DNA from 2 places in the Rhizobium sp. SG2393 genome. Region 1 is predicted to be linked to the other one. Evidence: predicted binding sites of a transcription regulator. Region 1 holds the regulator's gene; the other holds the start of a gene.

Region 1 (4,456 bases):
GGTTCGGTAAACCGTCACCGGCAATTCGTTTCGATCAAGGCCCCGCTCTCCGCAGCGGGGCCTTTTGCTTTCCCGGCCTGCGACAGACCTACTAGCGTCAGCTGATCCGCAAGGGCTCGATCTCTCGCAGCGGCGCGCGCATCGCCTGTTCCGCAGGGACGAAGGCGCCGAGTGCGGCACCGAGGAAGGCTGCCGACAAGGGCAGCGTCGTTCCGTCATAGAGCCGGCCCGCAGCAAGGGCGAAGCCGGCGGATACAAGGCTGGAACCCGAGGCAATCAGCGAGGCGCCAAGGCCGGCAACCTTGCCCAGAGCCAGCATCGCCATGGCATTCAGATTGCCAAAGAGCACGCCGATGGCGAAGAAGGCGCAGAACAGGCCGGCCATCATCAGGGTCAAGGGTGGATGCCCCTGCCACAGCAGCGATACGGCGACCATGGCAAGGCTCGCCACGACAAGACCACAGAAGGCTGTGCGCATCATGGTCGTCATGCCGACCCGCTGCACCATCCGCGCATTGACAAAGGAGGCCAGCCCCACAGCCAGGGCCAGCGCGGCGAATTAGAGGGGAGAGCGCTCCTTGACGCCATAGACGTCGAAAAACAGATCCGCGGCAGTGCTGAGGTAGAGGAGCTGCGCGCCGAAGACGAGGCCGGCAGCAAGGATCAGGCAGGAGATCCTGATATCCTGGAAAATACGGCGCCCATTGGCGAGCAGCAGCCGCGGGCGGACAGGAAGGCGGCTTGCGAGGGGCAAGGTCTCGGGCTGGCGGCACAGCAGCCAGAGGCCGAGAGCCAAGGCAATGGCGAGGTAGGCGCCGAAGATGCTGCGCCAGCCGGCGACACCGATCAGCAACTGGGCGAGGCCTGGCGCCAGCATGGGCACCAGAATGAACAGCGTGAACATCAGCGACAGGACGCGCGCCATGGCATCACCCGAGAACTGGTCGCGGATCATCGCGCGCGTGGCAATCTTCGGGCCGGCGACGCCGACGCCCTGCAGACAGCGACCGAAGACCAACCAGCCAAGGGACGGCGCCAGAAGGGCGATGACGCTGCCCGTGAGGTAGATGGCCAGTCCCGCCAGCAAGGACGGCTTGCGCCCGACGGCATCCGAAAGCGGCCCCAGCACCAGCTCGCCCACCGCCATGCCGAGAATGAAAAGCGAAACAACGTGCTGGGTTGAGAGTGGCGGCGCGGCCGGCAGCTCCGCACCGATCATCCGCAGGCCCGGCAACAAGCCATCGATGCTGAGCGCGGTCAGGCCGGTCAGCAGGGCATAAAGAGCGATACGTTCACGACATCCGATCACCGCGCCAGCCTTGCGATTCCCGACATGCAAACTCCCTTCCTACAGGTTTGCGGCGGGGTTCTGCAATTGCTGGCGGGGAAAATGGGCGGCCAACGCCGCGGTCTGACGCGATGACGATCGCGGGTGCGGTCGGGGAGAAAGCTTCCCTTTCCCGCCATACCAAGGGAGGAACCGCGTCACGCTTCTGCGGTCGCGGCAAAGGCCAGTCCGCGCGGCGCGAGGACTGGCGGAAGATCGGGCGGTCACCCTTCCAGCGAATAGCCGGCGCCGCGGACGGTGCGGATGACGTCGCTCATGTTGGAGAAGTTGAGCGCCTTGCGCAGGCGGCCGACATGCACGTCGACGGTGCGTTCGTCGACATAGATGTCGTGGCCCCAGACACCATCAAGCAGCTGCGAACGAGAGAAGACGCGGCCGGGGGACGACATGAAGAATTCCAGAAGGCGGAATTCGGTCGGGCCGAGGCGAACTTCGCGGCTCTTGCGGTGGACGCGGTGGGTTTCGCGATCAAGCTCGATGTCGCCGCATTTCAGCACCGAGGAGAGCAGCTCCGGCTTGGCGCGGCGCAGCATGGCCTTGACGCGGGCCATGAGTTCCGGCGTCGAGAAAGGCTTGACGACATAGTCGTCGGCGCCGGTTGCGAGACCGCGCACGCGCTCGCTTTCCTCGCCTCTCGCCGTCAGCATGATGATCGGCAGGCGCTCGGTTTCGCTGCGCTGGCGCAGGCGCCGGCACAGCTCGATGCCGGAGACGCCGGGTAGCATCCAATCGAGAATAAGGAGATCGGGAAGACGCTCCTGAAGACGGATTTCCGCCTCGTCACCGCGATGGATGGTATCGACGTCGAAACCTTCCGCCTCAAGATTGTAGCGCAGCAGAACGCTCAGCGCTTCCTCGTCTTCGACCACTGCAATTCTGGGCAACATGATGCCTGCTCCGTTCCTGCCGGCAGCAGGGCGCCCGAAGGCGCCCGGCCGTCGGTCTTACTCGCCGCTGACCCGCATCGTGGCGGTGGTGTCGTCCTTCGGACGTTCGCCTTCGATCTGGGCACCGGTGGTCATGTAGTAGATGGTCTCGGCGATGTTCGTGGCGTGGTCGCCGATCCGCTCGATGTTCTTGGCGCAGAACAGGAGATGGGTGCACGAGGTGATGTTGCGCGGATCTTCCATCATGTAGGTCAGGAGTTCCCGGAACAGCGAGGTGTAGATGGCATCGATCTCGCCATCGCGCTGACGGATGTTGTTGGCCTTTTCGGCCGAACGCGACGCGTAGACGTCGAGCACTTCCTTCAGCTGGGCGGCGGTGAGCTCCGTCAGGTGCTCGAGGCCACGGGCGAACTGGCGCGGAACGCCCGACGTCGCAACCGCGATGACGCGCTTGGCCGTGTTCTTGCCGAGATCTCCGACGCGTTCGAGATCGCTGGCGATGCGGATCGCACCCATGATCTCGCGCAGGTCGGCGGCCATGGGCTGGCGCTTGGCGATCGTCACGATCGCCTTCTCGCCGATATCACGCTCGGCGTGATCGAGGATCACGTCATCGGAGATGACCTTCTGGGCGAGCGCGACGTCGGAATTGATCAGGGCGCGCACGCTGTCGCCGAGCATCTGCTCGGCCAGGCCGCCCATTTCGGAGATACGGCGGGCAAGGTACTTCAATTCTTCGTCGTAGACGGAGACGATATGGCTGGGCATCAGTGTTTCCTCTCGAACCTCGTGACAACAGGGCGGGCGATTTGCCTCAGCCGAAGCGTCCCATGATATAGTCCTGGGTGCGCTGGTCATCCGGGTTGGTGAACATCTTGTCCGTATCGTTCTCCTCGACGAGGTTGCCGAGGTGGAACATGGCGGTGCGCTGCGAAACGCGCGCGGCCTGCTGCATGGAGTGCGTCACGATGACGATCGTGAAGTTGGTGCGCAGCTCGTGGATCAGCTCCTCGACCTTGGCGGTCGCGATCGGGTCGAGCGCCGAGCAGGGCTCGTCCATGAGGATGACTTCCGGGCTGACGGCGACGGCGCGCGCGATGCACAGACGCTGCTGCTGACCACCGGACAGGCCGGTGCCCGGCTCGTGCAGGCGGTCCTTCACTTCGTTCCAGAGGCCGGCCTTCTGAAGGCTGGTCGCGACGATCTCGTCGAACTCGGCGCGGGTGCGGGCGAGGCCGTGGATCTTCGGGCCGTAGGCGACGTTTTCGTAGATCGACTTCGGGAAGGGGTTCGGCTTCTGGAAGACCATGCCGACGCGGGCGCGCAGTTCGACAACGTCGATGTTCGGATCGTAGATATCGTCCGTGTCGAGCGTGATCTTGCCGGTGACGCGGCAGTTGTCGATCGTGTCGTTCATGCGGTTCAGGGTGCGCAGGAAGGTGGACTTCCCGCAGCCCGAGGGACCGATGAGCGCGGTGACGGTGTTTTCGCGGATGTTCAGGTTGACGTCGAACAGGGCGCGCTTCTCGCCGTAATAGACGGACACGTCCTTGCCGATCATCTTGTAGGGAACGGTGTTCATTTTCTGGTCCACTGCCTTTTCGATCGCTGCTTCATTCATCATGTTCATGATCGGGTACTCCCTACCAGCGACGTTCAAATCGACGGCGCAGCAAGATTGCGCCAAGGTTCATCAGGACGAGGAAGATCAGAAGGATGATGATCGCCCCGGAGGTGCGTTCCACGAAGGCGCGTTCGGCTTCGTTGGCCCACATGTAGATCTGTACCGGAAGAGCCGTGGAGGGTGCCAGCGGCGAGGCCGGGAAATCGGCGACGAAGGCGACCATGCCGATGAGCAGCAGGGGCGCCGTTTCGCCGAGCGCATGCGCCAGGCCGATGATGGTGCCGGTCAGGATGCCCGGCATGGCGAGCGGCAGGACGTGGTGGAACACGGTCTGCATCTTCGAGGCGCCGAGCCCGAGGGCGGCGGCGCGGATCGACGGCGGCACGGCCTTCAGCGCGGCGCGGGTCGCGATGATGATGGTCGGCAGCGTCATCAGCGTCAGCACCAGGCCGCCGACGAGAGCCGCGGAGCGCGGCAGGCCGGCGAAGTTGATGAAGACGGCGAGGCCGAGCAGGCCGTAGACGATCGACGGAACCGCGGCGAGGTTGTTGATGTTCACCTCGATCAGGTCCGTGAAGCGGTTCTTCGGCGCGAATT
Region 2 (4,456 bases), on a different contig from region 1:
CAGAAGGAACTCGGCGAGGGCGAGGACGGCCGCGACGAGATGGCCGAACTGGAAGAGCGCATCACCCGCACCAAGCTTTCCAAGGAAGCCCGCGACAAGGCCCAGGCCGAGCTGAAGAAGCTGCGCCAGATGAGCCCCATGTCGGCGGAAGCCACCGTCGTGCGCAACTACCTCGACTGGCTGCTCGGCCTTCCCTGGGGCAAGCGCTCCAAGATCAAGACCGACCTCAACCATGCCGAGGAAGTGCTCGCGCAGGATCACTTCGGTCTCGACAAGGTCAAGGAACGCATCGTCGAATATCTGGCCGTACAGGCCCGCTCGACGAAGATCCGTGGTCCGATCCTGTGCCTCGTCGGCCCACCCGGCGTCGGTAAGACCTCGCTTGCCCGCTCGATCGCCAAGGCCACCGGCCGTGAATACGTCCGCATGGCGCTCGGCGGCGTGCGCGACGAAGCCGAGATCCGCGGCCACCGCCGCACCTATATCGGCTCCATGCCCGGCAAGGTCGTGCAGTCGATGAAGAAGGCGAAGAAGTCCAACCCGCTCTTCCTGCTCGACGAAATCGACAAGATGGGCATGGATTTCCGTGGCGACCCGTCCTCGGCCCTGCTCGAGGTGCTGGATCCGGAACAGAACAGCACGTTCATGGACCACTACCTTGAGGTCGAATACGACCTCTCCAACGTGATGTTCATCACCACGGCGAACACGCTGAACATTCCGGCGCCCCTGATGGACCGCATGGAAGTGATCCGCATCGCCGGCTACACCGAGCAGGAGAAGCTGGAAATCGCCAAGCGGCACCTGCTGCCAAAGGCGATTCGCGACCACGCGCTAAAGCCGGAGGAGTTCTCCGTTGGCGACGACGCGCTGATGGCAGTCATCCAGCAGTATACCCGCGAGGCGGGCGTGCGTAACTTCGAGCGCGAGCTGATGAAGCTCGCCCGCAAGGCCGTGACCGAGATCATCAAGGGCAAGGTCTCGAAGGTCGAAGTCACCGCCGAGAACATCCACGACTTCCTCGGCGTGCCGCGCTTCCGTCACGGCGAAGCCGAGCGCGAGGATCAGGTGGGCGTCGTGACGGGTCTTGCCTGGACGGAGGTCGGCGGCGAACTGCTGACCATCGAAGGCGTGAGCCTTCCGGGTGGCAAGGGCCGCATGACGGTGACCGGCAACCTGAAGGACGTGATGAAGGAATCGATCTCTGCAGCGGCGTCCTACGTCCGCTCGCGCGCCGTCGATTTCGGCATCGAGCCGCCGCGCTTCGACAAGACTGACATCCACGTGCACGTGCCGGAAGGCGCGACGCCGAAGGACGGTCCGTCCGCCGGTATCGCCATGGCGACCGCCATCGTCTCCATCATGACCGGTATCCCGGTTTCGAAGGACATCGCGATGACGGGCGAAGTGACGCTGCGCGGCCGGGTACTGCCGATCGGCGGCCTGAAGGAGAAACTGCTTGCCGCCCTTCGCGGTGGCATCAAGAAGGTGCTGATCCCGGAAGAGAATGCCAAGGACCTCGCCGACATTCCTGACAACGTCAAGAATGCCATGGAGATCGTGCCCGTCAGCCGGATGAGCGAGGTTCTGAGCCACGCTTTGACGCGCATGCCGACGGCGATCGAATGGGATCCGGCAAGCCAGCCGGCGACGATCGCGGCCGTCGATTCGGGCGATGAGGCAGGCGCTTCCTTCGCCCATTGAGCGCCTTCCACCGCAAAAAAGCGGGCAGGATGGCAACAAAAGAGCAGAGACCGGCGGCAACGCCGGTCTTTTTTCATGTAAAACCCTCCGGAAGCCTTGCTTTTCAGGGCATTCAGGGCGAATGGGGTTGCCAAGACGAAGGCAGGGACAGACTGCTTCGCCTTGCAGATGTGACTAGTTTCGAACCATTGGAAAGGGTGGAAACATGAACAAGAATGAGCTCGTGTCCGCCGTCGCCGAAAAGGCCGGCCTCTCGAAGACCGACGCCGCTTCGGCTGTCGACGCCGTATTCGAGGCCATCCAGGCTGAACTGAAGAACGGCGGCGACGTGCGCCTCGTTGGCTTCGGCAACTTCTCCGTTGCCCGCCGCGAAGCCTCGAAGGGCCGCAACCCGTCCACCGGCGCAGAGGTCGATATCCCGGCCCGCAACGTGCCGAAGTTCACGGCCGGCAAGGGCCTGAAGGACGCGGTCAACTGATCCGTCGCTTTCCGGGCGCCGGACGCGCCTTGCCGTGAGGCGAGGCTGCAAAAAGCGCCACTCTCTTCGAGGCCCGGCCATGCCGGGCCTCGTTTCGTTTTGCCACCATCTCTCCGGTCTCGCGCCCCTTCGGCGCCACTACACGCATTCGTGTTCACGGCTTCATCCCGCTGTTACATCCGGGCGCAAGAAGCCCCGAGGCGCTGCACCGAGCGCCGTCGATGAACGAGACAGGGTCCGGGGGAAAACGGAGCCCCTGTCTCCAAAGACCGAGAGGGCCCCATGAACAAGTTTTCGCTGCACCTGGCACTGATGGCGACGCTCGCCGCATCCACTGCCGTTCCCGCCGCCGCCGAACCCGTCTTCAACCGCGTCGCATCCTTTGCCGTTGCCGAGAACCTGCCTGCCGGCACCGACGAGAAGACGACCACCTCTGCCGAAATCATCACGGCGACGCCCGACGGCAATACGCTGATCTATTCCGACAGCCCCAACAAGGCGATCGGCTTCATCGACATCACCGATGCCAAGGCGCCGAAGGCCGGCGGCTCGCTGGACATGAAGGGCGAGCCGACGTCGGTTGCCGCCATCGGCCAGAAGGTGCTCGTCGCCGTCAACACGCGCGAAAGCTTCACCAACCCCTCGGGCGTGCTGGCAACGGTCGATGTCGCCGGCCGCAAGATTGACGAGACCTGCGCCCTTGGCGGCCAGCCTGACTCCGTTGCCGTCAGCAAGGATGGCACCATGGCTGCCGTCGCAATCGAGAACGAGCGCGACGAAGAGGTCAATGACGGCAAGCTGCCGCAGATGCCGGCCGGCGATCTCGTCATCGTCAATCTCGCCAATGGCAAGGTCGATTGCGCCTCGCTGCGTCGCGTTTCCCTGACGGGTCTGTCGGACATTGCCGGGGACGATCCGGAGCCGGAATTCGTCGCCTTCAACAGCAAGGGCGAAATCGCCGTCACCCTGCAGGAAAACAACCACATCGCCATCGTCGACGCCAAGGCGGGCAAGGTCGTCAGCCACTTCTCTGCCGGTGCTGTTGATCTCAAGGGCATCGACACCAAGCGCGACGGCGCTATCCGCCCCGTGGATGACCAGGAAGGCCGCAAACGCGAGCCGGATGCCGTGAAGTGGCTGGACGACGAGCGCATCGTGGTGGCCAACGAGGGCGATTATGAAGGCGGCTCGCGTGGCTTCACCATCTTCGACAAGACCGGCAAGGTTCTCTACGAATCCAACGCCGCCTTCGAACATGCCGTGATCGGCATCGGCCACTATCCGGAAAAGCGTTCCGCCGCCAAGGGCGTCGAGCCGGAAGGCCTGGAAGCCGCAACGTTTGGTTCCGACAAACTGTTCTTCCTGCTCGCCGAGCGCGCCTCCGTCGTCGGCGTCTACAAGGATACGGGCGCCGAGCCGCAGCTTCTCCAGCTTCTGCCGTCGGGCATCTCGCCGGAAGGCGCCGTTGCCATTCCCGCCCGCAACCTGCTGGCGACCGCCAACGAGGCCGATCTCGGCGAGGATGGCGGCGCCCGTTCGCATGTCATGATCTACGAGCGCGCCGAAGGCACTGCCAACTATCCGCAGATCGTCTCCATCGAGAAGGATGGGGCGCCCATCCCGTTCGGCGCGCTCTCGGGTCTGGCGGCGCTTCCCGAAGCCGGCAAGCTCGTTGCCGTCTCCGACAGCGTCTATTCCTCGCAGCCGACCATCTACACGATCGATGCGACGGCAAAGCCCGCGAAGATCACGGAGGCGCTCGTCGTCAAGCGCGACGGCGCGCCTGCCCAGAAGCTCGATCTCGAAGGCGTGGCGCTGGACGGCGGCGGCGGCTACTGGCTCGCCTCCGAAGGCAATGCCGACAAGCTCTATGCCAACGCACTGCTGCACGTGAATGCCAAGGGTGTCATCAAGGAAGAGATCGCGCTTCCCGCCGAGCTGCGGGCCGGCGAGACCCGCTTCGGCCTCGAAGGCGTGACCGTCGTCGGCAGCGGCGACGACACGACGATCTGGGCTGCCGTGCAGCGCGAATGGAAAGACGACAAAAAGGGCTTCGTGAAGCTTCTCGCCTACACGCCCGCCTCGAAGGAATGGGGCGCCGTCGCCTATCCGCTCGAAGCCGCCGGCAAGGGCTGGGTCGGTCTGTCCGAAATCACCGTCCACGGTGACTATGCCTATGTCATCGAGCGCGACAATCTGGTCGGCAAGGACGCCGTCCTGAAGAAGCTCTACCGCGTCGCGCTCTCCGAGCTGAAGCCGGCCAAGCTCGGCGGC

The links. Region 1 encodes PhoB, which activates phosphate uptake and scavenging genes when phosphate is short. Its sites were predicted from a motif close to TGTCATNNANCTGTCAT; they were not measured.
Region 2: the regulator PhoB is predicted to act here: its motif matches at 2,343-2,359, upstream of ACED18_RS01270 (esterase-like activity of phytase family protein).

The regions. Positions count from the first base shown of each region.
Region 1 is NZ_JBHGAP010000011.1:45,715-50,170, reverse strand. It holds gene ACED18_RS18350 (GcrA family cell cycle regulator) at 1-10, shown strand, start outside; gene ACED18_RS18345 (hypothetical protein) at 98-490, opposite strand; gene ACED18_RS18340 (MFS transporter) at 560-1,339, opposite strand; gene phoB (phosphate regulon transcriptional regulator PhoB) at 1,552-2,235, opposite strand; gene phoU (phosphate signaling complex protein PhoU) at 2,293-3,003, opposite strand; gene pstB (phosphate ABC transporter ATP-binding protein PstB) at 3,050-3,865, opposite strand; gene pstA (phosphate ABC transporter permease PstA) at 3,879-4,456, opposite strand, start outside.
Region 2 is NZ_JBHGAP010000001.1:262,578-267,033, forward strand. It holds gene lon (endopeptidase La) at 1-1,704, shown strand, start outside; gene hupB (DNA-binding protein HupB) at 1,910-2,182, shown strand; gene ACED18_RS01270 (esterase-like activity of phytase family protein) at 2,465-4,456, shown strand, end outside.